Regions from separate parts of the Streptomyces sp. NPDC051104 genome, predicted to be linked through region 2. Evidence: riboswitches for the same ligand, from Rfam matches in the RefSeq annotation. Region 2 holds a riboswitch; each other region holds the start of a gene.
The links. A riboswitch is a leader RNA that binds a small molecule or an ion and turns the genes downstream of it on or off. The one in region 2 is predicted to bind thiamine pyrophosphate.

Region 1 (7,437 bases), on a different contig from region 2:
GCCGCGTACCTCGCCGAGCACTGCCCGGGTGCGCGGTGCTCGCTGCTCACCAGCGGTGACATCCGGGAGGACCTGACGGACGTCTTTCTCGTCGACGACGAGGACGCCGTCCCGGACGTGGTGATCCTCGGTGGCGCCGGTCCCGAGTTCGACTACGCGGCGCTCAACCGGGCCTTCGGCCACCTTCAGCAGGGCGCGCGGCTGGTCGCCATGCACCGCAACCTGTACTGGCGCACCGACCGGGGGCTGCGGCTGGACTCGGGCGCGTTCCTGCTCGGCCTGGAGCAGGCCGCGCACACGGAGGCCGAGGTCACCGGCAAGCCGTCGCCCGCCTTCTTCGAGGCCGCGCTGACCCGCCTCGGGGTGGATGCCGGCCAGGCGCTCATGGTGGGCGACGACATCGAGTCCGATGTGCTCGCGGCCCAGCGCGCCGGGCTCACCGGAGTCCTCGTGAAGACCGGCAAGTACCAGCCGCAGACCCACCGGGACGCCGGCGGCGAGCCCCACCACGTCCTCGACTCCTTCGCGGACCTGCCCGCGCTGCTCCGATAGCTCAGCGCAGCAGGAGCTGGAGGGCGCCCACCACGGTCGCCGCGATCACCAGTTGCTCGAACAGGCGCTGGTTGATCCGGTTCACCGCCCACCTGCCGATGACGGCCCCAGGCAGCACGAACACCGCGAGCGCCGCGTCCAGCAGCAGGGAGCGGCCGTCGATCAGGCCGAGGCCGGCGCTGAAGGGCACCTTGGAGACGTTGACGATCAGGAAGAAGAAGGCCGAGGTGCCGAGGAAGCCCAGTTTGCGGAAGCCCGCGGAGAGCAGGTACATCGACATCACGGGGCCGCCCGCGTTCGCGACCATCGTGGTGAAGCCGCCGAGGACGCCGTAGGTGCGGGCCTTCATGCGGCCGGCGCGCGTGGTCACCGCGTCGGGTTCGTCGTCCCGGTCGGCATGCCGGCGGCGCCACACCGTGACCGCCGCCATCAGCAGCAGGATCGCGCCGATCGAGGTCCGTACGACCGCGTCGTCGGCCCACACCAGGAACAGCGTCCCCACGACGACGCCCGCGGCGACCGCCGGGAACAGGCGCCACAGGGTGGGCCAGTGGGCGTGGCGGCGGTAGGTGAGGACGGCGAGGACGTCGCCGACGATCAGGATCGGCAGCAGGACGCCGGTCGAGGCCCGGGCGGGCAGGACGGTGGCGAAGATGGCGAGGCTGACCGTGTTGGCGCCGCTCACGGCGGTCTTGGAGAAGCCGACGAGGAGCGCGGCAGCGGCCAGCGCGGCGAACCCCCACGGCGATATGTCCCAGAGCGTCATCGTGTTCATGCGGGGACCGATGCTATGCCCACGCATCTGGCCACGTCAGGGGCGTCTCGCCAGATGGGCCCTTGGTGAGGCGGCCCCTGAACCCTGCGCCGCGCCCCGCTTCTCCTACACCCGCGGACGCTCGACGAGCACCGTGCTGCCCTGCCCCACGCCCACGCACATCGTCGCGAGCCCTCGGGCGGCACCGGTGCGGCGCATGCGGTGCAGGAGGGTGGTCAGGATGCGGGCGCCCGAGCAGCCGAGCGGGTGGCCGAGGGCAATGGCGCCGCCGGTCGGGTTGACCAGCTCCGGGTCGAGGCCGAGCCGGTCGGCGCAGGCGAGGGCCTGGGCGGCGAACGCCTCGTTGAGCTCGGCCTCCTGGATGTCGCCGATCGTCCAGCCCACCCGTGCCAGGGCCTTCTCGGTGGCGGGGACGGGGCCTATGCCCATGACGTCCGGGTGCACGCCGGCCGAGGCCCCGGCCACGTACCGGCCGAGGGAGTCGAGGCCCAGTTCGTCGAGGACCTCCTCGCTGACGAGGAGGAGACCGGCGGCGCCGTCGTTCATGGGCGAGGCGTTGCCCGCGGTGACGGTGCCGCCCTCGCGGAACACCGGCTTGAGGCGGGCGAGTTTCTCGTACGACGTGTCCTCGCGGACGCCTTCGTCGGCGGTGACGACAACGCCGTCGGGTCGGGTCACTGGCAGGAGTTCGGCGTCGAAGAGCCCGTTCTTGCGGGCCTCGGCCGCCCGCCGGTGGCTGCGCAGCGCGAAGTCGTCCTGGCGTTCGCGCGGGACGCCGTACCGCTCGGCGACCTCCTCGGCGGTCTCCCCCATGGTGAGCAGGCCGTACAGGTCCTTCATCGCCGGGTTGACCAGCCGCCAGCCGAGGCGGGTGTCGGCCGTCTCGATGCGCTGCGGCAGGGCCTCGTCGGGGCGGGGCAGCACGAAGGGGGCCCGGCTCATGGACTCCGAGCCGCCCGCGAGCACGATGTCGGCCTCACCCGCGGCGATGGCGCGGGCGGCCGTCGTCACCGCCTCCAGGCCGGAGGCGCACAGCCGGTTGACCGTAGCCCCCGGGACGGACTCGGGCAGGCCGGCGAGGAGGGCGGCCATGCGGGCGACGTTGCGGTTGTCCTCGCCGGCCTGGTTGGCGGCGCCCCAGTAGACGTCGTCGATGCGGGCCGGGTCGAGCGCGGGCACGTCCGCGACCAGGCCGCGGATCACGGTGGCCGCGAGGTCGTCGGGCCGCACGGTGGACAGTGCGCCGCGCAGCCTGCCGATGGGGGTGCGGCGGGCTGCCGCGAAGTGGACGGTACGCACGACGGAACTCCTGACCGGCCTCGGCGATGGAGCGGGGCTAGTTAATTAGCACCGCTAGTTTTGAACTATAGACCGCCGGGCGGTCGCCGGGAAGCTCGCCGGTGGTGCGGGGGAAGGGGGGCGCTCCCGCCGGGTTTCACCTGATCGGTCCTGGGGACCCGGGCGCGCATGGAGTGGTTGCGGCAAGCGGCGTGCGTGGGTGAGGACCCCGAGTTGTTCTTCCCCGTCGGGACGGCGGGGCCCGCCGTCGAGGAGACCGCCGCCGCCAAGCGCGTCTGCCGCCGCTGCCCCGTCATGGGCGAGTGCCTGGACTGGGCGTTGGGCAACGGGCAGACGGCGGGCGTGTGGGGCGGCACCGGCGAGCAGGAGCGTGCCGAACTGCTCCGTGCCACGAAAGACCGACCGATAAGGAGAAGCGCGCGATGACCGTGGTGCACAGCACGCTGCCCGAGCCCGCACGCCGGGTCACCGGGGAGGCCCTGCAGGAGACCCTGGTGGATCTGCTCGGGCTGTCCCTGATCGGGAAGCAGGCCCACTGGAACATCGTCGGCCCCAGGTTCCGTTCGATCCACCTCCAGCTCGACGAGGTGGTCGACACCGCACGCTCGTACGCCGACACGGTCGCCGAACGTGCGTCCGCGCTCGGTGTGCCGCCGGACGGCCGCCCGGAGACCATCGCGTCCGCCTACGGCCTGCCCGGCACGAAGGAGGGCTGGCTGCGGGACACCGACGTCGTGGGCCTGATGGTGGAGTCGCTGGAAGCGGCGATCGGGCGGCTGCGCAAGCGGATCGACGCCACCGCTGAGGCCGATCCCGTCACCCAGGACCTGCTGATCGGGATCACCGCGGAGCTGGAGAAGCAGCGCTGGATGTTCGAGGCCGAGAACTGGCCGCGCGAGGAGTGAGACCGAGCGGAACCCGACCGTCGAGGGTGGAGAGGAGTAAGCCATGACCGACGCCCTGGAGATGGACGCGCTGTGGGAGGACTTCCACCGGGTGGTGAACATGACCTCCCAGGAACTGGCGGCCTGGCTGCGGGTCCGGGACGCCGAGGAGGAGAGCGAGCCACTGCCGGAGGAGGCGGGCACGCCCACCGGGCGACACGTCCTGTCGATCCTGCAGAAGCGGCGCACCGACCTCACCGACGACGACGTCCAGGTCATGCGCAAGGTGGTGGACACGGTCACCTCCGAGGTGGACGTGGAGAACGAGCCGGAGGCCGAGGACGAGCACCTGCGCCACCGGCTCATGACGCTGGGGCACGACCCGCTCAAGGCGTCACGGTGAGGCCGCCATGGGACGGGACGACAGAGCCGCCGGGGTGATCGGGGAACTCGTCGGCGAGCACGGGCAGACCTACGCGGAGGAGGCGGGGATCCGGCTCAAGGACGCCCCGCAGCCGCTGTACCGGCTGCTGTTGATGGCCCTGCTGCTCAGCGCCCGCATCCGCTCCCCGATCGCCCTGGCCACGGTGCGGGCGCTTCAGGAGGCGGGCCTGAAGGACCCGCGCCACATGGCTGAGGCGGACTGGCAGGAGCGGGTCGACGCGCTGGGGCGGGGCGGCTACCGGCGCTACGACGAGCGGACGGCGACCCAATTGGGCGACAGCGCCGAGTTGCTGACGGAGCGTTGGGGCGGAGACCTGCGGCGGCTGCGGAAGGCGGCCGACGGCGACGTCTCTGCCCTGCGCCGGCTGTTGCAGGAGATACCGGGGATCGGACCGGCCGGCGCGGACATCTTCCTGCGCGAGGTGCAGCGCGTGTGGCCCGAGGTGGCTCCCTACCTGGACGCGAAGGCACTGTCGGGTGCGGAGCGACTGGGGCTGCCGAAGGACCCGGAGCAGTTGCTGAAGCTGGCGAAGGAAACCGAACCGGCGGTGCTGGCAGCGGCGTTGGTGCGCGCCGCACTCGACAAGAAGCTGGCGGAAGAGGTACGGGAGCACGCGGCGTGAGGGCGGGCTCGGGGTGGGTGCCCTGTGGGCGCAGAACGAGTTGTCCCGGCAGCGCCCGCCGCGAGCCCTCCCGTGCCCGACGCCGGCCCCTCGGCGTCGCCGACACCGCGGCGACCGGCAGGTGAAAGCTTCACCGGGAGCGGAGAAAGCGCATTCCCTCAAGGACTCGCCGACGGCCGCACGAGGATCTTCTCCGCGAAGTTCACGACCAACCTCGGCCGCAGCCTGGCGGGCGGTACCACGACGTCCGACTGCGTGACCCGTACGGCGCCCTCCGGCTGGCAGATCGCGGGATTCCACGGGCGCTCCGGTGACGAGGTCGACAAGATCGGCTTCATCTACACCCGGCGCTGACGCGCCACCAAGACCTCTCGAGGGCCGCTGACCGACCCGGCAGCGGCCCTCACGTATGGCTGATTCCCGTCCTCGGGTTAGTCTTGCCGCCGTACCGGACACGGGGTGCCCCATCTGCGGGCTGAGATCACACCCGTCGAACCTGAACCAGTTCGTACTGGCGGAGGGATGTCTTCCATGCCATCGGCGCATGTCTCGGGCGGGCTGCCCACAGGCGGCCGGAACACCGTCTTCGACGGGCGGATGCCCACCGCTCCCGGCGACCTCAGGGTCGAGGGCCACGGCATCGAGCCGGTCCCCGAGACGAATCGTTACGGCGGGGCGGGCCGGCTGTTCACCGTGTGGTTCGCCCCCAATCTGACCATGACCGGCGTGTTCACCGGGACCATCGGCATCGCGCTCGGCCTGGACTTCACCACCGCGCTCACCGCCATCGTCCTCGGCACGGTGCTGGGCGCGGTGCCCACCGCCTATCTGAGCACCTGGGGCAGCCGCACCGGAGCCGGCCAGCTGCCGCTCGCCCGGCTGGCGTTCGGGCGCGCGGTGGTGCTGCCCGGGGTGCTGCAGTGGCTGTCCTCGATCGCCTGGGACGCGCTGATCGGGCTGTTCGGCGGCGATGCGCTGGCGCGGCTCGCCGGCTGGCCGTTCTGGCTGGGCGTCCTGGTGGTGATGCTCGCCCAAGGAGCTCTGGGGGTCCTCGGCTACGAGGCGATCCACCGGCTGCAGCTCGTCATGACCTTCGTGCTGGCAGCCGCCTTCGCACTGATCGCCCTGCGCATGGCGGGCAGCGTGCACCCCGCCTGGACGGGCACCGCGCACGGCGCGGACCGGGTGGGCGCCTTCGTGCTGACTAGCACCATCGCGCTCAGCCTGTCGCTGTCCTGGGCGCCGTACGCCAGCGACTTCAGCCGCTATCTGCCGCGCGGCACCTCACGGTCCCGGATGTTCTGGTGCACGCTGCTCGGTCTCGTGGTGTCCTTCGTGGCCGTGCAGGTCCTCGGACTGTGGGGCGCCTCGGTGCTGACGGACCAGACGGCCGCGGGCGTGGACCATGTGCTGGGCGGGGGCGCGGCCGGTGCCTTCGGGCTGCTGGCCGTGGCGCTCGCGGCGCTCGCCAGCAACGCGATGAACGACTACAGCGGCTCCCTGGCGTTGCAGACCGTCGGGGTGCGCCTGCCGCGTCCGCTGGCCGCCGCCCTCGCCGTGGTGCTCGGCTTCCCGCTGGTGCTGTGGATGCACGCGGCGAACACCACCGCCCGCTTCCAGAACGTGCTGCTGTTCGTGAGCTACTGGATCCCCGGGTTCGTGGCGATCGTGGTCGTCGACTGGCTCGCCCGGCGCGGCACCGCGGTCGACCTCGCCGCCGGGACCGCCCGGCCGCGCTCCGTGTGGCCGCCGCTGCTGGCGTTCGTCGGCGCCTTCGCCGCGGCGGTGCCGTTCATGGACACTGGACTGTACGTGGGCCCGGCCGCCCACGCGCTGCACGGCGCCGACGTCTCCTACTACGTGGCGTTCCTGGTCGCGCTCGCGCTCTACGCCCCGCTGCGCGTCCGGGAGGAGAGCCGCGTGCGCGTCCGAGAGGAGGGCCGCGCATGACCGCGCCGCCCCGTGTCCTGACCATCGCCGGCTCCGACTCCGGCGGCGGCGCCGGGATCCAGGCCGACCTGAAGACCATGCTGGCGCTCGGCGCCCACGGTATGAGCGTGATCACCGCGGTCACGGCGCAGAACTCCGTGGGGGTGCAGGGGGCGTGGGAGCTGCCCGTGGAGGCGGTGCGCGCCCAGTACCGCAGCGTCGTCGACGACATCGGAGTACAGGCGGTCAAGACGGGCATGCTCGCCTCACCCGCGCTGGTCCAGACGGTGGCCGACCTGCTCGGGGACATGCCGGCACCGGTCGTCGTGGACCCGGTGAGCGTCTCCAAGCACGGCGACCGGCTGCTCGCCGACGACGCCCTGGAGGCCGTACGGACCAGGCTGCTGCCGCTCGCCACGGTGACCACGCCGAACCTGGACGAGGTCGCGGAGCTGACCGGCATCACGGTGACCGACGAGGCGGGCATGCGCCGCGCAGCCGACCGCCTGCTGTCGTACGGGCCCCGGTGGGTGCTCGTGAAGGGCGGCCATCTGCCCGGCGAGGCCACCGACCTGCTCACGGACGGCCGGCAGGAGCACTGGCTGCGCGCCGCACGCCACGACAACCGCCACACCCACGGCACGGGCTGCACCCTCGCCTCGGCCGTCGCGGTCGGTCTCGCGCAGGGCCTCACGGTGCCGGAGGCGGTGCGGCAGGCCAAGGAGTACGTCACGGAGGCGATCGCGGCGGGCTTCGCGCTCGGCGCCGGCATCGGACCGGTGGACCACGGCTGGAGGCTGCGTGCGCGCACGTGACGGTGGCCGGGGAAAGGAGCCCGCCCTCAAGGGGGTGCCTCGGGTCAAGGCGTCACAGGCGGATCTGGTGTGATGGACGGGCACCGCCGATCCTTTCGCGGAAGGACCGAACCCTG
Region 2 (7,437 bases):
GTGCTGACCTTCCTGCTCCTGACGGTCGTGAGCGACACGGGCGCGTATGCGATCGGCTGGCGCTTCGGCCGGCACAAGCTGGCCCCGCGCATCAGTCCCGGCAAGACCCGCGAGGGTCTCATAGGTGCGGTCACCTTCGCGATGGGCGCGGGCGCCCTGTGCATGCAGTTCCTGATCGACGGCGGTGCCTGGTGGCAGGGTCTGCTGCTGGGGCTCGCGGTCGCGGCCAGCGCCACCCTCGGCGACCTCGGCGAGTCCATGATCAAACGAGACCTGGGCATCAAGGACATGGGCACACTGCTGCCGGGCCACGGGGGCATCATGGACCGCCTCGACTCCTTGCTGCCGACGGCGCCGGTGGTGTGGCTGCTGATGGTGATCTTCGTGGGGTCGGCCTGACCTGCGCTGTCCGGGCAGAGGGGCTCGTCGTCCACAGGGCGGTGGACCCCTCTGTCGCGTCGACACCCAGCAGATGCGCCCACCTGTGAAGGTCTGCCGATGAAGGGTCGGGTTTCCTGACAGGCCTTGCGGGCGCCGGTCTCCCTGACATAACTACATGCGTCATGAACCTTTTCGGCCGCAGCTCTCCACTCCGACGCGCGGCGGTTCCCGCCGCACCCGTGGCCCCCGGTGCCCCGCTGAGCCCCGCCGCCCCGGCGCATCCCGGTGTCGGCGTTCTGCCTGATCCCGCCCTGCAGGCCCTCACCGGCGAGTGGATGATCGACCCCGCGCACAGCAGGATCGGGTTCTCCGTGCGACACGCCATGGTGACGACGGTGCGCGGCGCCTTCACGCAGTACGACAGCCGCCTCTACTTCGACGGCCGCGACCCGGCCCGCTCCCGTGCCGACATCGCGCTGTTCACCGCCAGCGTCGACACCGGTGTCGAGCAACGCGACGCGCACCTGGTCGGCCGCGACTTCCTGGACTCCGCGACCTACCCGCGGATGATCTTCACCAGTACCGCTGTGCACCTCGCGGACAAGGACGTCTACCGCATGACCGGTGACCTCACCATCAAGGACACCACCCGTCCCGTCGACCTGGAACTCACCTACATCGGCCATGTGACGGACCCGTTCGGTTACGAGCGCGTCGGCTTCGACGGCACCACCACGATCAACCGTTCCGACTGGGGCCTGACCTACAACGCCAGGCTGGCCGAGGGCGGCGCCATGGTGAGCGAGAAGGTCCGCCTCCAGTTCGACATCGCGGCCATCCGCGCCACCGCCACCGCCTGACGGAGCACGCGAGCCGCGCAGGAGACCGAACCGGCCTTCGCGGCCTCGCGAATCTTCGGTCGCGGGCCACACCAGTGGATCTGAGACACTGGGAGGACCATGCCCAAGCCCGGAGAACTCACTTTCGTCGCGCCGCGCGGAGCCAAGACGCCGCCGCGGCATCTCGCCGATCTCTCGCCCGCCGAGCGCAAGGAGGCGGTCGCCGCGATCGGTGAGAAGCCGTTCCGCGCCAAGCAGCTCTCGCAGCACTACTTCGCGCGGTTCGCGCACGACCCGGAGCAGTGGACCGACATCCCCGCGCCCTCCCGTGGCAAGCTCCAGGAGGCGCTGCTCCCGGAGCTGATGACGGTCGTCCGGCATCTGGCGACGGACCAGGGCACCACCCGTAAGACGCTGTGGCGGCTGTTCGACGGCACGCTCGTCGAGTCCGTGCTCATGCGCTATCCGGACCGGGTCACCATGTGCATCAGCTCGCAGGCGGGTTGTGGCATGAACTGCCCGTTCTGCGCCACCGGCCAGGCGGGCCTGGACCGCAACCTGTCGACCGCCGAGATCGTGCACCAGATCGTGGACGGCATGCGGGCGCTGCGCGACGGCGAGATCCCCGGCGGCCCGGCGCGGCTGTCCAACATCGTCTTCATGGGCATGGGCGAGCCCCTCGCGAACTACAAGCGGGTCGTCGGCGCCGTCCGCGCCCTCACCGACCCCGCGCCGGACGGGCTCGGCCTCTCGCAGCGCGGCATCACCGTCTCCACCGTCGGACTGGTGCCGGCCATCCACCGGTTCGCCGACGAGGGCTTCAAGTGCCGTCTCGCCATCTCCCTGCACGCCCCGGACGACGAGCTGCGCGACACCCTCGTTCCCGTCAACACGCGGTGGAAGGTGCGCGAGGTCCTCGACGCCGGGTTCGACTACGTCGAGAAGTCCGGACGCCGGCTGTCCATCGAGTACGCCCTCATCCGGGACATCAACGACCAGGCGTGGCGCGGCGATCTGCTGGGCCGGCTGCTCAAGGGCAAGCCCGTGCACGTCAACCTGATCCCGCTGAACCCGACGCCCGGCTCCAAGTGGACCGCCTCCCGCCCCGAGGACGAGAAGGCGTTCGTCGAGGCGATCGCCGCCCACAGTGTGCCGGTGACGATCCGGGACACCCGTGGTCAGGAGATCGACGGGGCGTGCGGTCAGCTCGCCGCCACCGAGCGGTAGTCTGAGGGCCGTCAGTCAGTACGTACATCTTCATATTCCGACAGGGGAGCGCCACAGCGCTGAGAGTGCGGTAGCGACCGCAGACCCTCTGAACCTCGCCCAGGTCATTCTGGGTAGGGAGTTCGGTCTTCACTCGAGCTGTTGTGCCCTGCCCGGGACCCTCCGAGGTCCGGGGCGGGGCCGCGTCTCTTCCTGGTCACCCCCAGGAGGAATCCAGTTGAGCATCACCGGTAAGCAGTGGGCGGCCGTGGCCGTCGGGCTGGGCATGGTCACGCTGTCCGCGTGCGGATCGTCCGGTTTTGGAAGTGGGAACGGCGGCGGCGACTCCAAGACCGTGACCCTCGTCAGCCATGACTCGTGGGCCGCCTCCAAGAGCGTCATCGCGGCGTTCGAGAAGGAGTCCGGCTACACCGTCAAGGTCCTCAAGGACGGCGACGCGGGCCAGGCCGTCAACAAGGCGATCCTCACCAAGGACAACCCGCAGGGCGACGTCTTCTTCGGCGTCGACAACACACTGCTGTCCAGGGCGCTGGACAACGGCCTGTTCCAGCCGTACGAGGCCAAGGGCCTCGACCAGGTCGGCACCCAGTACCAGCTGGACGCGGACAAGCACCGGGTCACGCCCATCGACTACGGCGACATCTGTGTCAACTACGACAAGAAGTACTTCGCCGACCACAAGCTGACCCCGCCGGCGTCCTTCGACGACCTCGTCAAGCCCGAGTACAAGAACCTCCTCGTCACCGAGAACGCCTCCACGTCCTCACCCGGCCTCGGCTTCCTGCTCGGCACCGCCGCGAAGTACGGCGACGGCGGCTGGCCGGACTACTGGAAGAAGCTCAAGGCCAACGGCGTGAAGGTGGTAGACGGCTGGGAGCAGGCCTACAACGAGGAGTTCTCCGGCTCCGCCGGCGGGAAGAAGGCCAAGGGGGACCGGCCGCTCGTCGTCTCCTACGCCTCCTCGCCGCCCGCCGAGGTCGTCTACGCCGACCCCCGGCCCAAGACCGCGCCGACCGGTGTCGCCACCGGCACCTGCTTCCGCCAGATCGAGTTCGCCGGTCTGCTGAGCAACGCGCACAACACCAAGGGCGGCAAGGCGTTCCTCGACTTCCTGATCAGCAGGAGGTTCCAGGAGGACATGCCGCTCAACATGTTCGTCTACCCGGTGGTCGAGGGAGCGAAGGTGCCCACGGAGTTCACCGAGTACGGGCCCGCGGCCAAGGACCCCGAGACCATGGCCCCCACGAAGATCGCCGCCAACCGTGACCAGTGGGTCAAGTCGTGGACGTCGCTCGTACTGAAGTGACCCCCCACAGGCGGGGGAACGCGGCGCGGCTCGGGCTGATGGCCCTGCCCGTCGCGTTCTTCGCGGTCTTCTTCGCCTACCCCGTCGCGGCGATCGTCGCGCGCGGTGTGAAGGCGGACGGGGCCTGGCGGCTCGGGCGGGTCGTGGACGTGCTCGCCGAGCCGGACATGCGGCACGTGCTGTGGTTCACCACCTGGCAGGCGCTCGCCTCCACCGCTCTTACCCTGCTGATCGCGCTGCCCGGCGCGTATGTCTTCGCGCGTTACGACTTCCCGGGCAGGCAGGTGCTGCGCGCCGTCGTCACCGTCCCGTTCGTGCTGCCCACGGTCGTCGTCGGCACCGCCTTCCTGGCGCTGGTGGGTCGCGGTGGACTCTTCGACGACCTGTGGGGCATACGGCTCGACACCACCGTGTGGGCCATCCTGCTCGCCCACGTCTTCTTCAACTACGCCGTCGTCGTCCGCACGGTCGGCGGCCTTTGGGCGCAACTCGACCCCCGCCAGGAGGAGGCCGCGCGCGTGCTCGGCGCCTGTCGGCTCACGGCCTGGCGGATGGTGACGCTGCCCGCGCTCGCACCGGCGGTGGCCGCCGCCGCGCTGATGGTGTTCCTGTTCACCTTCACCTCCTTCGGCGTGGTGCAGATCCTCGGCGGCCCCACCTTCTCCACCCTCGAGGTGGAGATCTACCGGCAGACCTCGGAGATCTTCGACCTGTCCACCGCCGCAGTGCTGACGATCGTCCAGTTCGTCGCGGTGGGCGCGATCCTCGGGGTGCACGCCTGGACGGTGCGCCGCCGGGAGAGCGCGCTGAAACTGGTCGACCCGTCGCGCACGGCGCGCAGGCCGCGCGGGGCCGCACAGTGGGCGCTGCTCGGCGCGGTCCTCGCGACCGTCGCCCTCCTGCTCGTCCTGCCGCTCGCCGTCCTCGTCCAGCGCTCCCTCGACGCGCCCGGGTTCGCCTACTACAAGGCGCTGACCCGCACCGACGACAGCACCTTCCTCGTCCCGCCCGTCGACGCCATGGTGAACTCCCTCCAGTACGCCGTCGTGGCCACCCTCATCGCGGTACTGATCGGCTCGCTCGCCGCCGCGGCCCTCGCCCGCAGGGACGCCGGCCGGCTCGTACGGGGCTTCGACGCGCTGCTGATGCTGCCGCTCGGCGTGTCCGCGGTGACCGTCGGCTTCGGCTTCCTCATCGCGCTCGACAAACCGCCGCTGGACCTGCGCGGCTCCTGGATCCTGGTGCCGCTCGCGCAGGCCCTGGTGGGCGCCCCCTTCGTCGTCCGCACCATGCTGCCGGTGCTGCGGGCCGTGGACGAACGGCTGCGGGAGGCGGCCGCCGTGCTCGGGGCGTCGCCGTGGCGGGTGTGGCGCGAGGTCGATCTGCCGATCGTGCGGCGGGCGCTGCTGATCGCCGCCGGGTTCGCGTTCGCCGTGTCGCTGGGCGAGTTCGGGGCGACCGTGTTCATCGCGCGGCCCGACAACCCGACGCTGCCGGTGGCCGTGGCGCGGCTGCTCGCGCGGCCCGGCGACCTCAACTACGGGCAGGCGATGGCCCTGTCGACGATTCTGATGGTGGTGTGCGCGGTGGCGCTGGGCGTCCTGGAGAGGTTGCGGACCGATCGGACGGGGGAGTTCTGACGATGCTCACGCTGCAAGGCGCGACCGTACGCTTCGACCGGCGGACCGCGCTCGACCGAGTGGACCTCGAGGTCGCCGAGCAGGAGATCGTGTGCGTGCTCGGGCCGAGCGGCAGCGGCAAGTCGACGCTGCTGCGGACGGTGGCCGGGCTGCAACCCCTCGATGAGGGGCGGCTGTTCCTCGACAGCCGTGACCTGGACGGGGTGCCCGCGCACCGGCGCGGGGTGGGCCTGATGTTCCAGGACCATCAGCTGTTCCCGCAGCGGGACGTCGGCGGGAACGTCGCCTTCGGGCTGCGTATGCGCAAAACCGCGCGCGCCGAACGGGAGGAACGCGTAACGGAGTTGCTCGACCTGGTCGGACTTCCGGGGGCCGCGCGCAGGGCGGTGTCGGAACTCTCCGGCGGCGAACAGCAGCGCGTCGCGCTCGCCCGCGCCCTCGCGCCCCGGCCACGGCTGCTGATGCTGGACGAGCCGCTGGGCCAGCTCGACCGGTCCCTGCGCGAGCGGCTCGTCGTCGAACTGCGCGACCTGTTCGGCCGCTTGGGTACGACCGTGCTCGCCGTCACCCACGACCAGGGCGAGGCCTTCGCTCTCGCCGACCGGGTCGTGGTGATGCGCGACGGGCGGATCGCCCAGTCCGGTACGCCGCTCGAGGTGTGGCAGCGGCCCGCGAACGAGTTCGTGGCGCGCTTCCTCGGATTCGACAACGTGGTGGAGGCGACCGTCGCCGGCGAGGCCGCGGACACCCCGTGGGGCAAGCTCCCGGTCCCGGAAGGCTCCCCGCAGGGGGCCGGCACACTGCTGGTCCGCCCGGCGGGCGTACGGTTGACGGCGGCCACCGAGGGCCTGCGCTGCACCGTGACCGCCCGCACCTTCCGCGGTACTCACGTCGCCGTACGCCTGCAACCGGAGGAGGCCCCCGCACTGGAGGCGGCCTGCCCGCTGCGGTCGGCCCCGGGGCCCGGGGACGAGGTCGGGGTCGTGTTCGACGCAGCGGAAATCGTGGTGCTCGGCGGCGCGTCCGCCACCTAGGGTGGCGATCATGGCGGACTGGGATATGCGCCCGGCGTCGATGTCGGACGTCGAGGCAGTGGTCGAGTTGCGTGCCGTGGTGATGCGGGCTGATCTGGAACGGCTCGGGCGGTACGACGAGCAGCGGGTGCGGCAGCGGCTGCGGGACCGATTCGACCCGGCCCACACATGGGTGATCGAGGTGGGCGGTGCGTTCGCCGGCTGCGTGGCGCTGCGACCGGCCGAGGACGCCCACTGGCTGGAGCACTTCTACCTGGCCCCGCATCTTCAGGGCAGCGGTATCGGTTCGGGCGTGCTGCGCGAACTGCTGGAGCGGTGTGACTCCCGCGGTGTCCTCGTCCGGTTGAACGTGCTGCAGGGCAGTCCCGCCCGACGGCTCTACGAGCGGCACGGGTTCACAGTGGAGACCGAGGATCCGGTGGACGTGTTCATGGTTCGGAAGCCGGCCTGATGTGCGGCACGCACGACGGCCCGCCCCGGCAAAAGGGGCGGGCCGTCGATTCGTACGGGCGAGGAGGCGTCAGTTGCCCTTCGACGCGCCGCCGCGGCGGCGCATGCCGAAGAACACCGCGCCGCCACCGATGACGACCAGGCCGCCGGCGATACCGGCGATCACGGGCGTGTTGGAGCCGGCGCCTGTCTCGGCGAGGTTGGAGCTGCCCGCCGCCGGCGAGGGGGAGTTGTCCCCGGCCGCGGCGGGGGCCGTGCTCTGCGCCTGCGACGGCGTGGCGGACGAGGACGGGGTGGCCGACGGGGTCGGGGTGTCCGAGGCCGGCGGGGTGGACTCGGAGGCCGGCGGGGTGGTCTCCGAGGTGGCGCAGGCCTTCGACGGGGTGGTCAGGATGTCGAGGTCCTGGTGGAGGATGCCCTCGACGTCGATGTGGACGCGGTACTTGGCGTTCGCCGCCCAGTTCTCGGAGAACGTGACGATCGCCCCGTCCTGGGAGCCGGTGATCGTCTTCTCACCGACCTTCTTCGCGTCCGCGCCGTTCTCTTCCAGGTAGACGCTG
Region 3 (7,437 bases), on a different contig from region 2:
GTCCGGAGCGCGCCAAGGCGAAGGGCGCTTCACGGGGGAGGCGCTCCGTGGTGGCGGGGGCCCAGCGGTAACAGGGAACAGGTAGCGGTAACAGGGAACAGGACGTTCCCTCGGGGGAGGGAAGTTTTCCCGGCGACGCCGTCGGACCGCGGTGACGGACCGTTAAAGTCCGGAACTCGCGCGCGGCGGCCCCCGCGCGCGGCGCATCCCCTCTCGTGTCCCCGCACGGGAGGCCGCCTTCGCGCTCCGGGAGTGATCTTTGGCCACGGTTGGTACCGCATCCGCAGACTCAACCGCTCCGCCCGCACAGCGACGGACCTCACCGGCGGAGGCACACCCCCGACTGCCGCCCGCACAACCGACCTCCACCACCCTCATCGGATCCGTGCAGCGCGCGATGCGTCTGCTCGAGGCCGTTGCCGGACGCCCGTACGGAGCCACCGCCAAACAACTGGCCCGAGAGGTGGGCCTGGCGCTCCCCACGGCCTACCACCTGCTGCGCACCCTGACTCACGAGGGCTATCTGCGCCGTGAGAAGGGCCTGTTCTTCCTCGGCGAGGCGGCCGAGCGGCTGAGCGCCCGCGCAGCCCAGCAGAAACGTCGCGGCATGGTGGACGACGCGCTCGCACAATGGCGTGATTCCATCGGTGTCCCCGTCTACTACGCGGTCTACCGCGAGGGCGAGATCGACGTCCTGGGCGTCGCCGACACGCCCGGCCACCCGGCGGTGGAGGAGTGGGCCGACTTCCGGGAGACCGGGCACGCCCATGCGATCGGCCAGTGCCTGCTTTCCCAGCTCGACGATGAGGCCCGCCGAGACCACCTCGACCGCTACCCCGTTCGGGCGATCACGCCGTACACCGTCCATGACGAGCGTGTGTTCCTCCGGCGACTGGAGCGCCTGCAGCGGACAGAACCCGTGATCGAGCGCCAGGAGTACGCGCTCGGGACGGTCTGTGCCGCGATTCCCCTGACCGTGGGGTCGACGGCCGCGACAATGGCGATCTCCTTGCCGTCCTGTGAGGCCGATCGGCTGCTGCCGGTGGCACGCCGACTTCAGGAGGAGATCGGACGGATGCTCGGGACACTCGCCCTCTCTATCAGCATCTGAAAACTCACTCCTTGTGATCTGCCATGTACGTTCAGCAAACTTCCAGCAGGTGTCAGGGGATGCTTCCTGGCCAGTCCACGGCTACTGACGGGGTAGACGATGCGCGAGTCGGTACAGGCAGAGGTGATGATGAGCTTTCTCGTCTCGGAGGAGCTCTCGTTCCGCATTCCGGTGGAGCTGTGTTACGAGACCTGTGATCCCTATGCCGTGCGGCTGACCTTCCACTTGCCCGGGGACGCGCCCGTGACCTGGGCGTTCGGTCGCGAGCTGCTGGTCGACGGAGTGGGCCGGCCGTGCGGCGACGGAGATGTGCACATCGCGCCCGCCGAGCCGGATACCTTCGGCGATGTGCTGATCCGGCTCCAGGTGGGTGCGGACCGGGCGTTGTTCCGGTCCGGGGCGGTGCCGCTGGTCGCGTTCCTGGACCGTACGGACAAGCTGGTGCCGCTCGGCCAGGAGGGCTCCCTCGCCGACTTCGACGCACATCTCGACGAGGCGCTGGACCGGATCCTCGCCGAGGAGCAGAGCGCGGGCTGAGGACGCTTTCGGTGCTGTAACGGTTCCTCGCGGAGCCGTGCGGGGTGCGGTGGGTGCCGTAACGCTTCTGCGGTGTCTCCCCGCGGCTTGGGTGCCTCAGTGCCTGCGGCGCCGCCCGCGCCCACCGCGGGCCGGTACGGCGGCCGGAGCGGCGGACCGGTCGGAGCGGTCGGCGGAGACCACCAGGGCGGCCAGTGCCGTGGTCACCGGCACCGAGGCGACCAGGCCGATCGAACCGACGAGCGTGCGCACGATCTCCTCCGCGACCAGCTCGCTGTCGGCAACGGTGACCACGCTGCTCTGCGCAATCGAGAACAGCAGCAACAGCGGCAGAGCGGCACCCGCGTACGCCAGGACGAGCGTGTTGACGACCGACGCGATGTGGTCGCGGCCGATACGGATGCCCGCACGGTACAGACCACGCCAGCCCATCGACGGGTTCGCTTCGTGGAGCTCCCAGACCGCCGACGTCTGCGTCACCGTCACATCGTCGAGGACGCCGAGCGAGCCGATGATGACGCCTGCCAGCAGCAGGCCGCTCATGTCGATACCCGGGTACAGGCCGTGGATCAGGCCGGTGTTGTCGTCGGTGTTGCCGGTCAGCGCGGCCCAGCCGATGAACAGGGAGCCCAGCACACCGATCAGGGACAGGGAGACGAGCGTGCCGAGCACCGCCACCGAGGTGCGTGCCGAGAGCCCGTGGCACATGTAGAGGGCGATCAGCATGATGGCGCTGGACCCGACCACGGCCACGAGCAGCGGGTTCGAGCCCTGCAGGATCGCCGGCAGGATGAACAGGCTCAGCACCAGGAAGCTGACGGCCAGGGCGATGAGCGCCATCACACCGCGCATCCGGCCGACGACCACCACGGCGATGGCGAAGATGCCGGCCAGCAGCGCCATGGGGACCTTGCGGTTCACATCCGCCACCGAGTACTGCAGGTCCCTGGGGGCGGACGGTTCGTACGCGACCACGACCTTCTCGCCCTGATGCAACTGCCGTGACTGGTCCGGCTGGACGATCTCCGTGAACGTCCGGCCCTGGTCCATGCCCGTGTCGACGCGCACCGTCGCCTTCTTGCACGTGCCGGCCGACTGCTGCTGGGCCGAGGAGCCCTCGGCCGTGGAGGTGTCGCCGGTCGGGGTGTCACCCGAGGCGTTCACGGACTTGCAGTCCACCTCCACCACCCTGGTGACCGTGGCCTGCTGGGTCTGCCGGTCGAATCCCACGCCGGTGCGCTTGTGTGACGGCACTCCGCCGGGCCACAGCACGACGAGGCCGACCACCACGGCTGCCGTGAAGGGGATGAGGATCGCGGCGATGACTCTGCGCAGGTGCCGCGACACGGGGGCCGCCGGGCCATGGCTGTGGCTGTGCGAGTGACCGTGCCCGCTCGGTCCATGCCCGTGCCCGCCGCGTGCTCCCTGCCCGTGCTCGCCGCTCGGTCCATGGCCATGTGCGTCGCCCGGACTGTGGCCGTGGCCGTGGCCATGAGGTGGGTCGGGCGGCGGGTACGGGGGCGGATGCTGTGTCGTGGTCACCGAGGCATCATCGCAAGAAGGCGTGAGGCCCACTGTTCAGCTCGCGCAAAGAGACGCTAGCGTAGGAGGACCTTTGCACACGCGGGAGCTCGGAGCACCGGGCTGAGAGGGCGCTGACCTCCGCAGACGCGATGTTTCACGTGGAACATCGGCGGGCGGAAACCGCTGCGTCGACCGCTGAACCTGTTACCGGGTAATGCCGGCGTAGGGAGTAGGTCTCATGACCAACAAGGACGTACGCACGCCTTCCTCCGTTCAGGGCGAACAGTCCCAGGAGGGCGGACAGTCCATCGGCTGGCACAAGGCGTACATCGAGGGCTCACGCCCCGACCTGCGGGTGCCGGTCCGTCGGGTGCACCTCACCAACGGGCAGTCGGTCACGCTGTACGACACCTCTGGCCCGTACACCGATCCACTCGTCCAGACCGACGTCCGCAGGGGCCTGACCCCATTGCGGGAGAACTGGATCACCGCCCGTGGCGACACCGAGGAGTACGCGGGCCGTCCCGTCCGCCCCGAGGACGACGGCATCAAGCACACCTCGCCGCGGGGCGGACTGCGCAACCTCGACGCGGTGTTCCCGGGGCGGCCGCGTCAGCCGCGCCGCAGCCGTGACGGCAAGGCGGTCACGCAACTGGCGTACGCACGGCGGGGGGAGATCACGCCCGAGATGGAGTTCGTCGCCCTCCGGGAGAACGTGTCCCCGGAGGTGGTGCGCGAGGAGATCGCGGCAGGCCGTGCGGTCCTCCCGGCCAACGTCAACCACCCCGAGAGCGAGCCGATGATCATCGGCAAGCGGTTCCTGGTGAAGGTCAACGCCAACATCGGCAACTCCGCCGTGACCTCCTCCATCGAGGAGGAGGTCGAGAAGATGACCTGGGCGACCCGCTGGGGCGCCGACACGGTCATGGACCTGTCCACCGGCCGCAACATCCACACCACGCGCGAGTGGGTGCTGCGCAACTCCCCCGTGCCGATCGGCACGGTGCCGCTCTATCAGGCCCTCGAGAAGGTCGACGGGAAGGCCGAGGAACTGACCTGGGAGATCTACAAGGACACGGTCATCGAGCAGGCCGAGCAGGGCGTGGACTACATGACGGTGCACGCGGGGGTGCGTCTGCCGTACGTACCGCTGACCGCGAAGCGCAAGACCGGCATCGTCTCGCGTGGCGGCTCGATCATGGCGGCGTGGTGCCTCGCCCACCACAAGGAGTCGTTCCTGTATGAGCATTTCGAAGAATTGTGCGAAATCCTCGCGGCCTATGACGTCACGTACTCGCTGGGCGACGGCCTCAGGCCCGGCTCCATCGCGGACGCCAACGACGAGGCACAGTTCGCGGAACTGCGCACGCTCGGGGAACTCGGTCGCATCGCCAGGCGTTTCAACGTACAGACCATGATCGAGGGCCCGGGACACGTCCCGATGCACAAGATCAAGGAGAACATCGACCTTCAGCAGGAGATCTGCGATGAAGCTCCGTTCTATACGCTCGGGCCGCTGACGACGGACATCGCGCCGGCGTACGACCACATCACCTCCGGCATCGGCGCCGCGATGATCGCCTGGTGGGGCACGGCCATGCTCTGCTACGTCACCCCCAAGGAGCACTTGGGCCTGCCCAACCGCGACGACGTCAAGACCGGTGTGATCACCTACAAGATCGCCGCCCATGCGGCCGACCTCGCCAAGGGTCATCCGGGTGCGCAGGCGTGGGACGACGCGCTGTCCGACGCGCGCTTCGAGTTCCGCTGGGAGGACCAGTTCAACCTGGCCCTCGACCCGGACACGGCCCGCGACTTCCACGACGAGACGCTCCCGGCGGAGCCGGCCAAGACCGCCCACTTCTGCTCGATGTGCGGTCCGAAGTTCTGCTCGATGAAGATCAGCCAGACCATCACAGAGCGGTTCGGCGGTGATATGGCCGAGGGCGCGACGGCCGAGGAGATCGCTGAGGGGATGCTCCAGAAGTCGAAGGAGTTCGCGGAGGCGGGGAACCGGGTGTACCTGCCGATCGCGGACTGACACGGGGCCGAGCGGGGCGCTGACCCGGGACGCCACAGAGGCTGTTCCGGGCAGCGTTTTGTCCTCGCCCTCGCCGGGGCCGACGCCGTTCAGGGCGCGGAACGGCCCGCGCCGAGTGAGAAGTGCGGGCCCGGCTTGGGTGGAGCAGTCCGGGCCCACTCTTCGGGTGACGGTCCGATGGGGGGCGGTCCGGCTGGGGACTCGTGTGGACCTGGCCGGTCGTCGGACGGGGCTCGTCACTCCGGCTTGTGCTCCGGCCCCCCGAAGTCCGGGCTGGTGAAGTCGGGGCTGGTGAAGCTGGGGCGCGGGCCGGCGGCCGGGCCGCTGTCGGGGCTGCTGAACCCCGGACGGTCGTAGCCGAGGTGCGGGATGCGGCCGCCGGCCGCCTCCGGCGCCTTCCGGGTCATCGCGGCCGTCCCCGGGTCGCTGAGCGCCTCACGGAGGAACGGCAGGATGCCGCGCTCCAGCAGCGCCTCGTGCCAGGCGGCCCTGGCCCGGGACACCTCCGTCGTCAACGTGCCCGACGCGTCCGCCTCTTGTGCCGAGGAACTGTTGCGCAGCGCGGTGAGCAGCAGGCCGATCGCGGCGACCAGGATCGACGCCGCGGTCACCGCGCCGAAGACCCACCCGGTGGTCAGGAGCGTCCGGGCGAACGCCTGATCGGGATTGACCATCTTGAGGATGTACCCCACGAGCAGGAAGATCGCGGCGGCGGCACCCGCGAGGAAGGGGGCGAGGACCGCGATGACGGCACCGGTCCCGGCGCTCGCGGCGGCCTCTCCCACGGTGGCCGCGAGCCCGAGGGCGTCCAGGTCCGCCTCCGGGGAACCGGGGGCGCTGTCCTGGACGATCGGGGTGGACGGCGCCGGCCGGCGCAGTTCCTCGCGGACCATGACGTAGTGCTGGTACTCGGTGGCCGCCGCCGCGGTGATGAGGGCGGTGGCGTTCAGCGCCATGGTGCGCAACTGTTCGGGGTTCAGCCGCTGACCCACAGCGGCCAGATCCGGGCGGTGTGGTGCGGAGCGCAGCGCCTCATCGAGGATCCGCTCGTAGTCCTGGCGGTCCTCGCTCAGCAGGTGCTGCGGAACGCTGTTCATGTGCATCCCCCGATGCTCCGTAGGGCTTGGGACTCGGCATGCTGACGAGCCGTCGGGCAGAAACGGAGGGGAGCCTGCTACGGATAAGCCGATGGTAGAGCGGCGACGGCGCGCGGTGACAGGGGGTTTCCAGAAAATGGCCCCGGCCTGCGCTACTCTGCGCGGCCCTCCGTCGGGGGGATGTTTGTCCGGGGAACGGTCAGATATCCACGGGCAGTTGCTGGACCAGCAGCTTTCCGGCCATGGTCACGCCGCCGTCCATCGCGATCGCCAGTCCGTCCGCGTAGATGTGCGGCCCCTCGACCACCGGACCCGTGCCGTCCTCGGCCTCCTCCGAGCCGACTTCTCCGAGGAGGTAGGGAATGGGGCTGTGGCCGTGGACGATGCGCCTGCCGCCGTAGGTGTCCAGCAGGGACCGTACGGCGTCGGCGCCGCCCTCGTCGCGGAAGGAGAAGCGCTTGGTGAACTTGCGGAAGAGGTCCCACACCTCGTCCGCGTCGTTGCGGGTGAGCGTCTCGCGGATGGTGTCGTTGACCGCCTCGATGGAGTCGCCGTAGTCGAGGTAGGCGGTGGTGTCCGAGTGGACCAGCAGGTGCCCGTCGACCTCCTCGACGGCGTCGAGGCGGGCCATCCACTGCAGGTGGTGGTCCTGCAGGCGGTCCATGTCGGTCTTCTGGCCGCCGTTGAGCAGCCAGGCCGCCTGGAAGGTGGCGGTGCCCGCGCCGGAGTTGACCGGCGTGTCGCCGAACCGCTTGGCGCCGAGCAGCAGCAGCTCGTGGTTGCCCATGAGCGCCTTGCAGTAGCCGCCGGCCGCGGCCGCCTCCGCGGACAGCCGCATCACCAGGTCGATGACGCCGATTCCGTCGGGCCCGCGGTCGGTGAAGTCGCCGAGGAACCACAGCCGCGCCGTGCCCGCGCACCAGCTCCCCTGGGCGTCGATGAGGCCCTTCTCCTGGAGCGCTGCCACGAGCTGCTCGAGATAGCCGTGCACGTCCCCGACGACGAACAGCGGACCGGGACCCTCCGCGGACTGCGGGGCGGGCGCGGACGTGGGAGCGACGTCCGCCTGGAGCGTGTCACCGCGGTTGACGACCGGGAGGTCCCGTTCGGTGGGCGTGTAGGCGTCG
Region 4 (7,437 bases), on a different contig from region 2:
GGCCCGAGTTGATGTACCAGACCCCCGTCCCGACACCGAACACCACCAGCACGGCGAGGATCAGCGCGAGCAGCCCGCGGCGGGGCCGCGGCGAGCGCCGAGGCGGCTCGGGCGGCGGGGCCTGAAGCCGGCTCGTCCGGTTGAGGACGGCCTCCCGGTCCCCGCCCACAGGGCGGGCCGGCAGCAGGTGCGGGATCACGCTCGTGCGGTCCTCGGCATTGTCGTGCTCCGCGGCGATGGCCCCCGGCGGCACGGCGTCCAGCTGCTCGTCGGTCAGCGCGCCACGGGCTTGAAGCACCTGACCCAGCAGCGCCACCGCGTCCGCCGGGCGCAGCTCGGGGTTGCGCGCGGTCGCCGACGCGACAAGGTCGTCGAGTTCGACGGACAGCCCCGGCACGGCAGCCGACGGCGGCGGCACGTCCTCGTTCAGGTGCTGGTAGAGCACCTGGGCGGGGGAGTCGCCGTGGTGCGGCTTGGCGCCGGTCAGCATCTCGTGGAGGACGACCCCGCACGCGTACACGTCGACCCGCGGGTCGGCCACGCCCTGCTCGATCTGCTCCGGGGCGAGGTAGGAGACGGTGCCGAGGACGGCGCCCGTGGTGCTGGTGACGGTGTCGACGGACCGGACGAGGCCGAAATCGGCCACCTTGACCCGGCCGTCGTCACCTATGAGGACGTTCTCCGGCTTCATATCCCGGTGCACGAACCCGGCGCGGTGCGCGGCCCCCAGGGCGGCCAGCACCGGCTCCACGATGTCCAGGGCCGCGCGCGGCTGCAGCGCCCCGCGCTCGCGCAACACGTCGCGCAGGGTGCAGCCGGCGACGTACTCCATGGCGAGGTAGACGTACGATCCGTCGGCACCCTGATCGAAAACCTGCACGACGTTCGGATGGTCGAGACGGGCGACCGACTTGGCCTCCCGTATGAAGCGCTCGACGAACGAGCCGTCGGCCGCCAGCGTCGGGTGCATCACCTTCAGAGCGAGCACACGGTCCAGGCGGGTGTCCAGGGCCCGGTAGACCGTGGCCATCCCGCCGACTGCGATCCGCGCCTCGACGCGATAGCGGCCGTCGAGCACCTGCCCGACGAGAGGGTCCTGAAGGGTCGTATCCACGCTGGTGAGTCTACGAGGGCGCACTGTCACTCACCGTCCGCTGCGGGGACACCGGGGCCCGACTGCAGCCGACCTGTGACGCGACCTCCGGTCCGGCTCAGAAGGCCGGCAGTTCCGGGTCCAGCCGGGCCATGCCCTCCATCGGCGACGACGCCTCCGCGAAGTGCCGGCGCGGGATACGGCCCGCCCGGCGGGCGAGCCGGCCGGCCTCCACCGCGTGCCGCATGGCCTCCGCCATCAGGACCGGCTCCTGCGCCCGGGTCACCGCCGAGGCGAGCATCACACCCGCGCACCCCAGCTCCATCGCCAGCGCCACGTCCGACGCCGTGCCCGCGCCCGCGTCCAGGATGACCGGCACGCGCGCGTGCTCCACGATCAGCTGGAAGTTGTGCGGGTTGCGGATGCCGAGCCCGGACCCGATCGGGGAGCCGAGCGGCATGATCGCGGCGCAGCCGACGTCCTCCAGCTTGCGGGCGAGCACGGGGTCGTCGTTCGTGTACGGCAGCACGGTGAAGCCGTCGTCCACCAGCGTCTCGGCCGCCTCCAGCAACTCGATCGGGTCCGGCAGCAGGGTCCGCTCGTCGGCGATGACCTCCAGCTTGACCAGATCCGTGCCGAGGGCCTCGCGCGCCAGGCGGGCGGTGAGCACGGCCTCGCCCGCGGTGAAGCAGCCGGCGGTGTTCGGCAGCACCCGGATGCCCAGCTTGTCGAGCACGGACAGGACCGAACCGTGCACCGAGGCGTCGACGCGCCGCATCGCGACCGTCGTCAGCTCCGTGCCGGACGCCACCAGCGCCCGCTCCAGCACGTCCAGGCTGGGCGCGCCACCCGTTCCCATGATCAGCCGGGACGAGTAGGTGGTCCCACCGAGGACGAAGGGATCGTCAGCCATGGTCAGCCTCCTTGGACGGCGGTGAGGACCTCGACGCGGTCTCCCTCGCTGAGGGACGTCGACGCCCACTGCCCGCGCGGGACGACGGTTTCGTTGACGGCGGCGGCCACGCCCGAGGGGGCGGCGGTCAGGCTCCGCACCACCGCGTCGAGCGCGACACCGGGGGTGACCTCGCGGGTCTCCCCGTTGACCGAGATGTTCATGCCGGCTGCTCCGTGAGTGCGGCGGCGGTGAAGCGCCGGGGGGTGAAGGGGCGGGCCTCCTCGGGAAGCTCACCGGTGGTCAGCACGTGCGCCATGACGTCGCCGGTGACCGGGGTGAGCAGGACACCGTTGCGGTAGTGGCCGGTGGCCAGCAGCAGGCCGTCCAGCTCGGTGGGGCCGAGCAGCGGCGCGTTGTCCGGGGAGCCCGGGCGCAGACCCGCCCGCGTCTCGGTGAGCGGCAGCTCGGTGATCCCGGGCACCAGCTCGTGCGCGTCCCGCAGCAGCTCGTACACCCCGCCCGCGGTGACCGTGGTGTCCCAGCCCAGCTCCTCGCTGGTCGCGCCGACCACCAGCTCGCCGTTCTCGCGCGGCACGAGGTAGATCGCGCCACCGCGGACGACGGCGCGCACCGTACGGCTCAGGAACGGCGCGTACCGCTCGGGCACGGTCAGCCGCAGCACCTGCCCCTTCACGGGACGTACGGGCGGCAGGACGTCGTCCGGGACGCCCGCGAGCCGCCCGCTGAGGCTGCCCGCGGCGAGGACGACCTGCCCGGCGGCGAGCTCGGTGCCGTCGGCGGTCCGCACCCCGCAGGCCCGCTCCCGCACCACCGTGAGCCGCTCGGCCCACACCCGGTGGAAGACCACCCCGGCGCGTTCGCAGGCCGTCACCAGGGCGGCGGCGAGGCGGCGCGGGTCGATCTGGTGGTCGCCGTCGACCCTGAGCCCCCCGCGCACGCCCGGCGCGAGCATCGGCTCCAGACGGCGGCACTCCCGCCCGCTCAGCCACTCCGACTCCAGCCCCGAGCGCTGCTGCAGGGCGTGCAGTTCGCGCAGCTCGGCGCGGTCGTCGGCGTCGAGCGCGACGGCGAGCGTGCCGCAGCGGCGGTAGCCCAGGTCCCGGCCGGTAACCTCGGCCAGCTCGGCGGCGAAGTCCGGGTAGCGGCGCGCGGAGGCGAGGTTCAGGGCGAGCAGCGTCTGCTCGCCGTAGTGCAGCTCGGTGACGGCGGCCAGCATCCCGGCGGCCACCTGCGCGGCTCCGCCGCCCGGATCCGGATCCACCACGGCCGTGGCGAACCCGCGCTGCGCCGCCCGCCAGGCGGTCACCAGGCCGATGATCCCGCCCCCGATGACGAGGACGTCCGACACGGTCGACGCATCGCGCGATGTCGACGGTTCGTCCGGTGTACGCGACATGGGCGTCCAGCCCCTCCCTTCGCCGGCATGACCCGGATCAGGTTCGTACGGTCGGAGGCCGTCCCAGCCTCCCTCTCAGCCCGGTGCGCCGGGCTCCCGCGAGTGCTTACGGTGGCAACACTAGCCCGCAGAGCGTCGCCCTTGTAAGGCGGCCTCCGCCCGGCAAGGGCTGTGCAGGACGTCACTCAGCACGCCCCCTGACTGACAAATCGTCAATTGTCTATGGTGATCAGGTGAGCGAGCAGACGCAGGCACGGGGCGGTACGGCACGGCGCGTCGTCGTCGTGGGCGCGGGCATGGCCGGGGTGCAGACCGCGGTCGCCCTGCGGGAGCAGGGCTTCACCGGCGGCGTGACGCTGATCGGCGCGGAGCCGCACCAGCCGTACGACAGGCCGCCGCTGTCCAAGGCCGTGCTGCTCGGCAAGGCCGAGGGCTCCGCCTTCGACGTCGACTTCGAGGCGCTGGACATCGAGCTCGAGCTGGGCCGCGAGGCGACCGGCCTGCGTCCCGAGGACCACGAGCTGGACACCGAGCGGGGCCCTGTCCCGTACGACGTCCTGGTCATCGCGACCGGGGCGGAACCGATCCAGCTGCCCGGCGCGGAGGGCGTCCCCGGGGTGCATCTGCTGCGCACGCTGGACGATGCCGAGCGGCTGCGGCCGGTGCTCGCCCAGCAGCACGACGTCGTGGTCGTCGGCGCGGGCTGGATCGGTGCCGAGTTCGCCACCGCCGCGCGCGAGGCGGGCTGCGCGGTGACCGTGGTGGAGGCCGCGGACCGGCCGCTCGCCGGCGCACTGCCGGCGGAGGTGGCGGCGCCGATGACGTCCTGGTACGCGGACAGCGGGGCCGAGCTGCGCACGCACGCGTGCGTGGAGCGCATCGAGCCGGGCGCGGTGGTGCTGGACGACGGCTCTCGGGTGCCGGCCGGGGCGGTGGTGGTGGGCATCGGGGCCCGGCCCGCCACGGCCTGGCTGGCCGGGTCCGGGATCGAGCTGGGCGTGCACGGCGAGGTGCCGGCCGACGATCATCTGCGCACCTCGGTGCCGGACGTGTACGCGGTCGGTGACTGCGCGTCCTTCCCGTCGGGCCGCTACGAGGAGCGCCTGCTCGTCCACCACTGGGACAACGCCCTCCAGGGTCCGCGCACCGTGGCCGCGAACATCATCGGTCAGACACCGGTGGCGTACGACCCGGTGCCGTACTTCTGGTCGGAGCAGTTCGGCCGGTTCGTCCAGTACGTGGGCCACCACGCGTCCGCCGACACGACGGTGTGGCGCGGCGACCCCGAGGGCGCGGCCTGGACGGTCTGCTGGCTGCGCGAGGGCCGCCTGGTGGCCCTGCTGGCCGTGGGCCGCCCCCGGGACCTTGCGCAGGGCCGCCGCCTGATCGAATCGGGCACCCCCATGAACACCGCACTGCTGTCGGACCCGTCCCGCCCACTGAAGGAGGCGACGGCGTAGGGCGCAACCACCCCCTCCGCCTAACCCCGCCGGAGGCGCTCCGCTTCCGACTGTCAGTCCGGGATGGCACGCTTGATCCCGTGACCGAGATTGACGCAAAGATCGATGCTCTCGTCCCCGCCTGGCTCACCCTGCCCGACATCGCCGATGCCCTCGGCGTGGAGGTGACACGCGTGCGGCAGCTGGTCAAGGAGGGCCAGCTCATCGCCGTCCGCCGAGGCGAGAACAAGGCGCTGCACGTCCCCGCCGCCTTCATCGACGGGGACAAGGTGGTCAAGGGCCTGTCCGGCACCTTGACCCTGTTGCGGGACGACGGCTTCACGGTCGAAGAGATGATCGAGTGGCTCTTCACCCCCGACCCGACCCTGCCCGGCACCCCCGCGCAGGCTCTCAGCGAGAATCGCGGCACGGAGGTGAAGCGCCGCGCGCAGGCGCTCGCCGTCTGATCGATCCGGTCTGATCGGACCGGACCCGATCGACCTGGACCCGATCGAGCTGGACCCGATCGGACCGGACCCGATCGGACCGGTTCCGGTCTGATCAGGCCGGCACACAAGAACAACCGTCCGCGTACGGGCCGCGGGCCAAGGGACACGCCCCGGCCCCGGCCGACCGCGCCCCGCCGCGGCCCGTACGCCACCGACAAACGGGGGAACACCACCGTGCCCGACACCGCCCGCACCACCCGGCTCGCCGACGCCCGCGTCTATCTGTGCACGGACGCACGCAAGCGCCAGGGCGACCTCGCCGAGTTCCTCGACGCGGTCCTCGCCGGCGGCGTCGACATCGTGCAGCTGCGCGAGAAGGGCATGGAGGCCGCCGAGGAGCTGGAGCACCTCCAGGTCTTCGCCGAGGCGTGTGCCCGCCACGGCAAGCTCCTCGCGGTGAACGACCGCGCGGACGTGGCCCACGCCGCCCGCCCCGACGTCCTGCACCTCGGGCAGGGCGACCTCCCCGTCCCCGCGGCCCGCGCCATCCTCGGCGACGACATCCTGATAGGCCGCTCCACCCACTCCGAGGCGGAGGCCGAGGCCGCCGCCGTCCAGGAGGGTGTGGACTACTTCTGCACCGGCCCCTGCTGGCCCACCCCCACCAAGCCCGGCCGCCCCGCCCCCGGCCTCGGCCTGGTCCGCCACACCGCCGCGCTCGGCACCGACCGCCCCTGGTTCGCCATCGGCGGCATCGACCTCGGCAACCTGGACCAGGTCCTCGATGCCGGCGCCCGCCGCGTGGTGGTCGTCCGCGCGATCACGGAGGCTGACGACCCCGGCGCGGCGGCGGCCGAGTTCGCCAAGCGGCTGCGCGCCGCGTAGGAGCGCCTGGAGGCCGATCCTGCCCCGCGTTGTCCGATGGGTGGACAACAAGTCGACATTTCGGGCAAATTCCGGGCGTCCGGTTGGGGGACCGCCGCGCCCTGGCTAACCTGCGACTATGGCCCTCGGAACCGCATCCACGAGGACTGATCGCGCACGGACCGTGCGCGACATCCTCGCCACCGGCAAGACGACGTACTCGTTCGAGTTCTCGGCGCCGAAGACCCCCAAGGGCCAGCGGAATCTGTGGAGCGCGCTCCGAAGGGTCGAGGCGGTCGCCCCCGACTTCGTGTCCGTCACCTACGGCGCCGGCGGTTCGACCCGTGCGGGCACGGTCAAGGAGACCGAGCAGATCGTCGCCGACACGACGCTCACCCCGGTCGCCCACCTCACCGCGGTCAACCACTCCGTCGCCGAGCTGCGCAACATCATCGGCCAGTACGCCGACGCCGGGATCCGCAACATCCTCGCGGTGCGCGGCGACCCGCCTGGCGACCCCATGGGCGAGTGGGTGCCGCACCCCAGGGGTCTGACCTACGCGTCCGAACTCGTCCGGCTCATCAAGGAGTCGGGCGACTTCTGCGTGGGCGTCGCCGCCTTCCCGGAGATGCATCCCCGCTCCAGCGACTGGGACACCGACGTCACGCACTTCGTCGACAAGTGCCGGGCCGGCGCCGACTACGCGATCACGCAGATGTTCTTCCAGCCGGAGTCGTACCTGCGCCTGCGCGACCGGGTCGCCGCGGCCGGCTGCGACACCCCGGTCATCCCCGAGATCATGCCCGTGACCAGCGTGCGGATGCTGGAGCGGCTGCCCCAGCTCAGCAACGCCCCCATCCCCGACGGCCTGAAAGAGCGGATCCTCGCGGCGAAGGACGATCCGGCGGCGGTACGCTCGACCGGCATCGACTTCGCCACGGAGTTCTGCGCGAGGCTGCTGGCCGAGGGGGTCCCCGGACTGCACTTCATTACACTCAACAACTCCACGGCGACGCTGGAGATCTACGAGAACCTGGGCCTGCACCACCCGCAGCGGGCCTAGACCGCCGCACCCGTATACGACACACTGCGTAGCGGCCACTGGGAGAGGGGCGTACATGGGCTGGACGGTCCTCTACATCGCGTTCGGCATCGTCGCGCTGTGGCTGCTCGGTGAGGTGCTGCTGCAGTACAAGGCACGCCTTCGCTGGCGGCTGCTCGCGTTCGTCGGATTCCTCGGCGTCGTGTTCGGCGTGCTCATCCAATCCGTCGTGGTCATC

Region 1: it holds a riboswitch for thiamine pyrophosphate, as region 2 does, so the genes downstream of both, AB0N14_RS14705 (cytosine permease) here and AB0N14_RS24475 (thiamine ABC transporter substrate-binding protein) in region 2, are expected to answer to the same signal.
Region 3: it holds a riboswitch for thiamine pyrophosphate, as region 2 does, so the genes downstream of both, thiC (phosphomethylpyrimidine synthase ThiC) here and AB0N14_RS24475 (thiamine ABC transporter substrate-binding protein) in region 2, are expected to answer to the same signal.
Region 4: it holds a riboswitch for thiamine pyrophosphate, as region 2 does, so the genes downstream of both, thiO (glycine oxidase ThiO) here and AB0N14_RS24475 (thiamine ABC transporter substrate-binding protein) in region 2, are expected to answer to the same signal.

What each region holds. Positions count from the first base shown of each region.
Region 1 is NZ_JBFBBS010000008.1:88,929-96,365, forward strand. It holds gene AB0N14_RS14665 (HAD-IIA family hydrolase) at 1-552, shown strand, start outside; gene AB0N14_RS14670 (sulfite exporter TauE/SafE family protein) at 554-1,327, opposite strand; gene AB0N14_RS14675 (thiolase family protein) at 1,433-2,626, opposite strand; gene AB0N14_RS14680 (WhiB family transcriptional regulator) at 2,795-3,052, shown strand; gene AB0N14_RS14685 (DNA starvation/stationary phase protection protein) at 3,049-3,531, shown strand; gene AB0N14_RS14690 (DUF3140 domain-containing protein) at 3,575-3,913, shown strand; gene AB0N14_RS14695 (endonuclease) at 3,921-4,577, shown strand; partial or broken gene AB0N14_RS14700 (jacalin-like lectin) at 4,749-4,931, shown strand; TPP riboswitch at 5,023-5,117, shown strand; gene AB0N14_RS14705 (cytosine permease) at 5,109-6,527, shown strand; gene thiD (bifunctional hydroxymethylpyrimidine kinase/phosphomethylpyrimidine kinase) at 6,524-7,321, shown strand; gene AB0N14_RS14715 (arsenic transporter) at 7,435-7,437, shown strand, end outside.
Region 2 is NZ_JBFBBS010000019.1:73,658-81,094, reverse strand. It holds gene AB0N14_RS24490 (phosphatidate cytidylyltransferase) at 1-399, shown strand, start outside; gene AB0N14_RS24485 (YceI family protein) at 564-1,241, shown strand; gene rlmN (23S rRNA (adenine(2503)-C(2))-methyltransferase RlmN) at 1,341-2,447, shown strand; TPP riboswitch at 2,480-2,585, shown strand; gene AB0N14_RS24475 (thiamine ABC transporter substrate-binding protein) at 2,665-3,753, shown strand; gene AB0N14_RS24470 (iron ABC transporter permease) at 3,729-5,393, shown strand; gene AB0N14_RS24465 (ABC transporter ATP-binding protein) at 5,396-6,427, shown strand; gene AB0N14_RS24460 (GNAT family N-acetyltransferase) at 6,438-6,878, shown strand; gene AB0N14_RS24455 (LAETG motif-containing sortase-dependent surface protein) at 6,948-7,437, opposite strand, start outside.
Region 3 is NZ_JBFBBS010000005.1:128,286-135,722, reverse strand. It holds gene AB0N14_RS10400 (helix-turn-helix domain-containing protein) at 386-1,111, shown strand; gene AB0N14_RS10395 (SsgA family sporulation/cell division regulator) at 1,211-1,648, shown strand; gene AB0N14_RS10390 (YibE/F family protein) at 1,745-3,190, opposite strand; TPP riboswitch at 3,262-3,418, shown strand; gene thiC (phosphomethylpyrimidine synthase ThiC) at 3,411-5,213, shown strand; gene AB0N14_RS10380 (hypothetical protein) at 5,450-6,316, opposite strand; gene AB0N14_RS10375 (metallophosphoesterase) at 6,510-7,437, opposite strand, start outside.
Region 4 is NZ_JBFBBS010000027.1:90,180-97,616, forward strand. It holds gene pknB (Stk1 family PASTA domain-containing Ser/Thr kinase) at 1-1,114, opposite strand, end outside; gene AB0N14_RS28720 (thiazole synthase) at 1,212-2,006, opposite strand; gene thiS (sulfur carrier protein ThiS) at 2,009-2,209, opposite strand; gene thiO (glycine oxidase ThiO) at 2,206-3,405, opposite strand; TPP riboswitch at 3,403-3,515, opposite strand; gene AB0N14_RS28735 (FAD-dependent oxidoreductase) at 3,639-4,865, shown strand; gene AB0N14_RS28740 (Rv2175c family DNA-binding protein) at 4,946-5,311, shown strand; gene thiE (thiamine phosphate synthase) at 5,528-6,178, shown strand; gene metF (methylenetetrahydrofolate reductase [NAD(P)H]) at 6,297-7,220, shown strand; gene AB0N14_RS28755 (hypothetical protein) at 7,276-7,437, shown strand, end outside.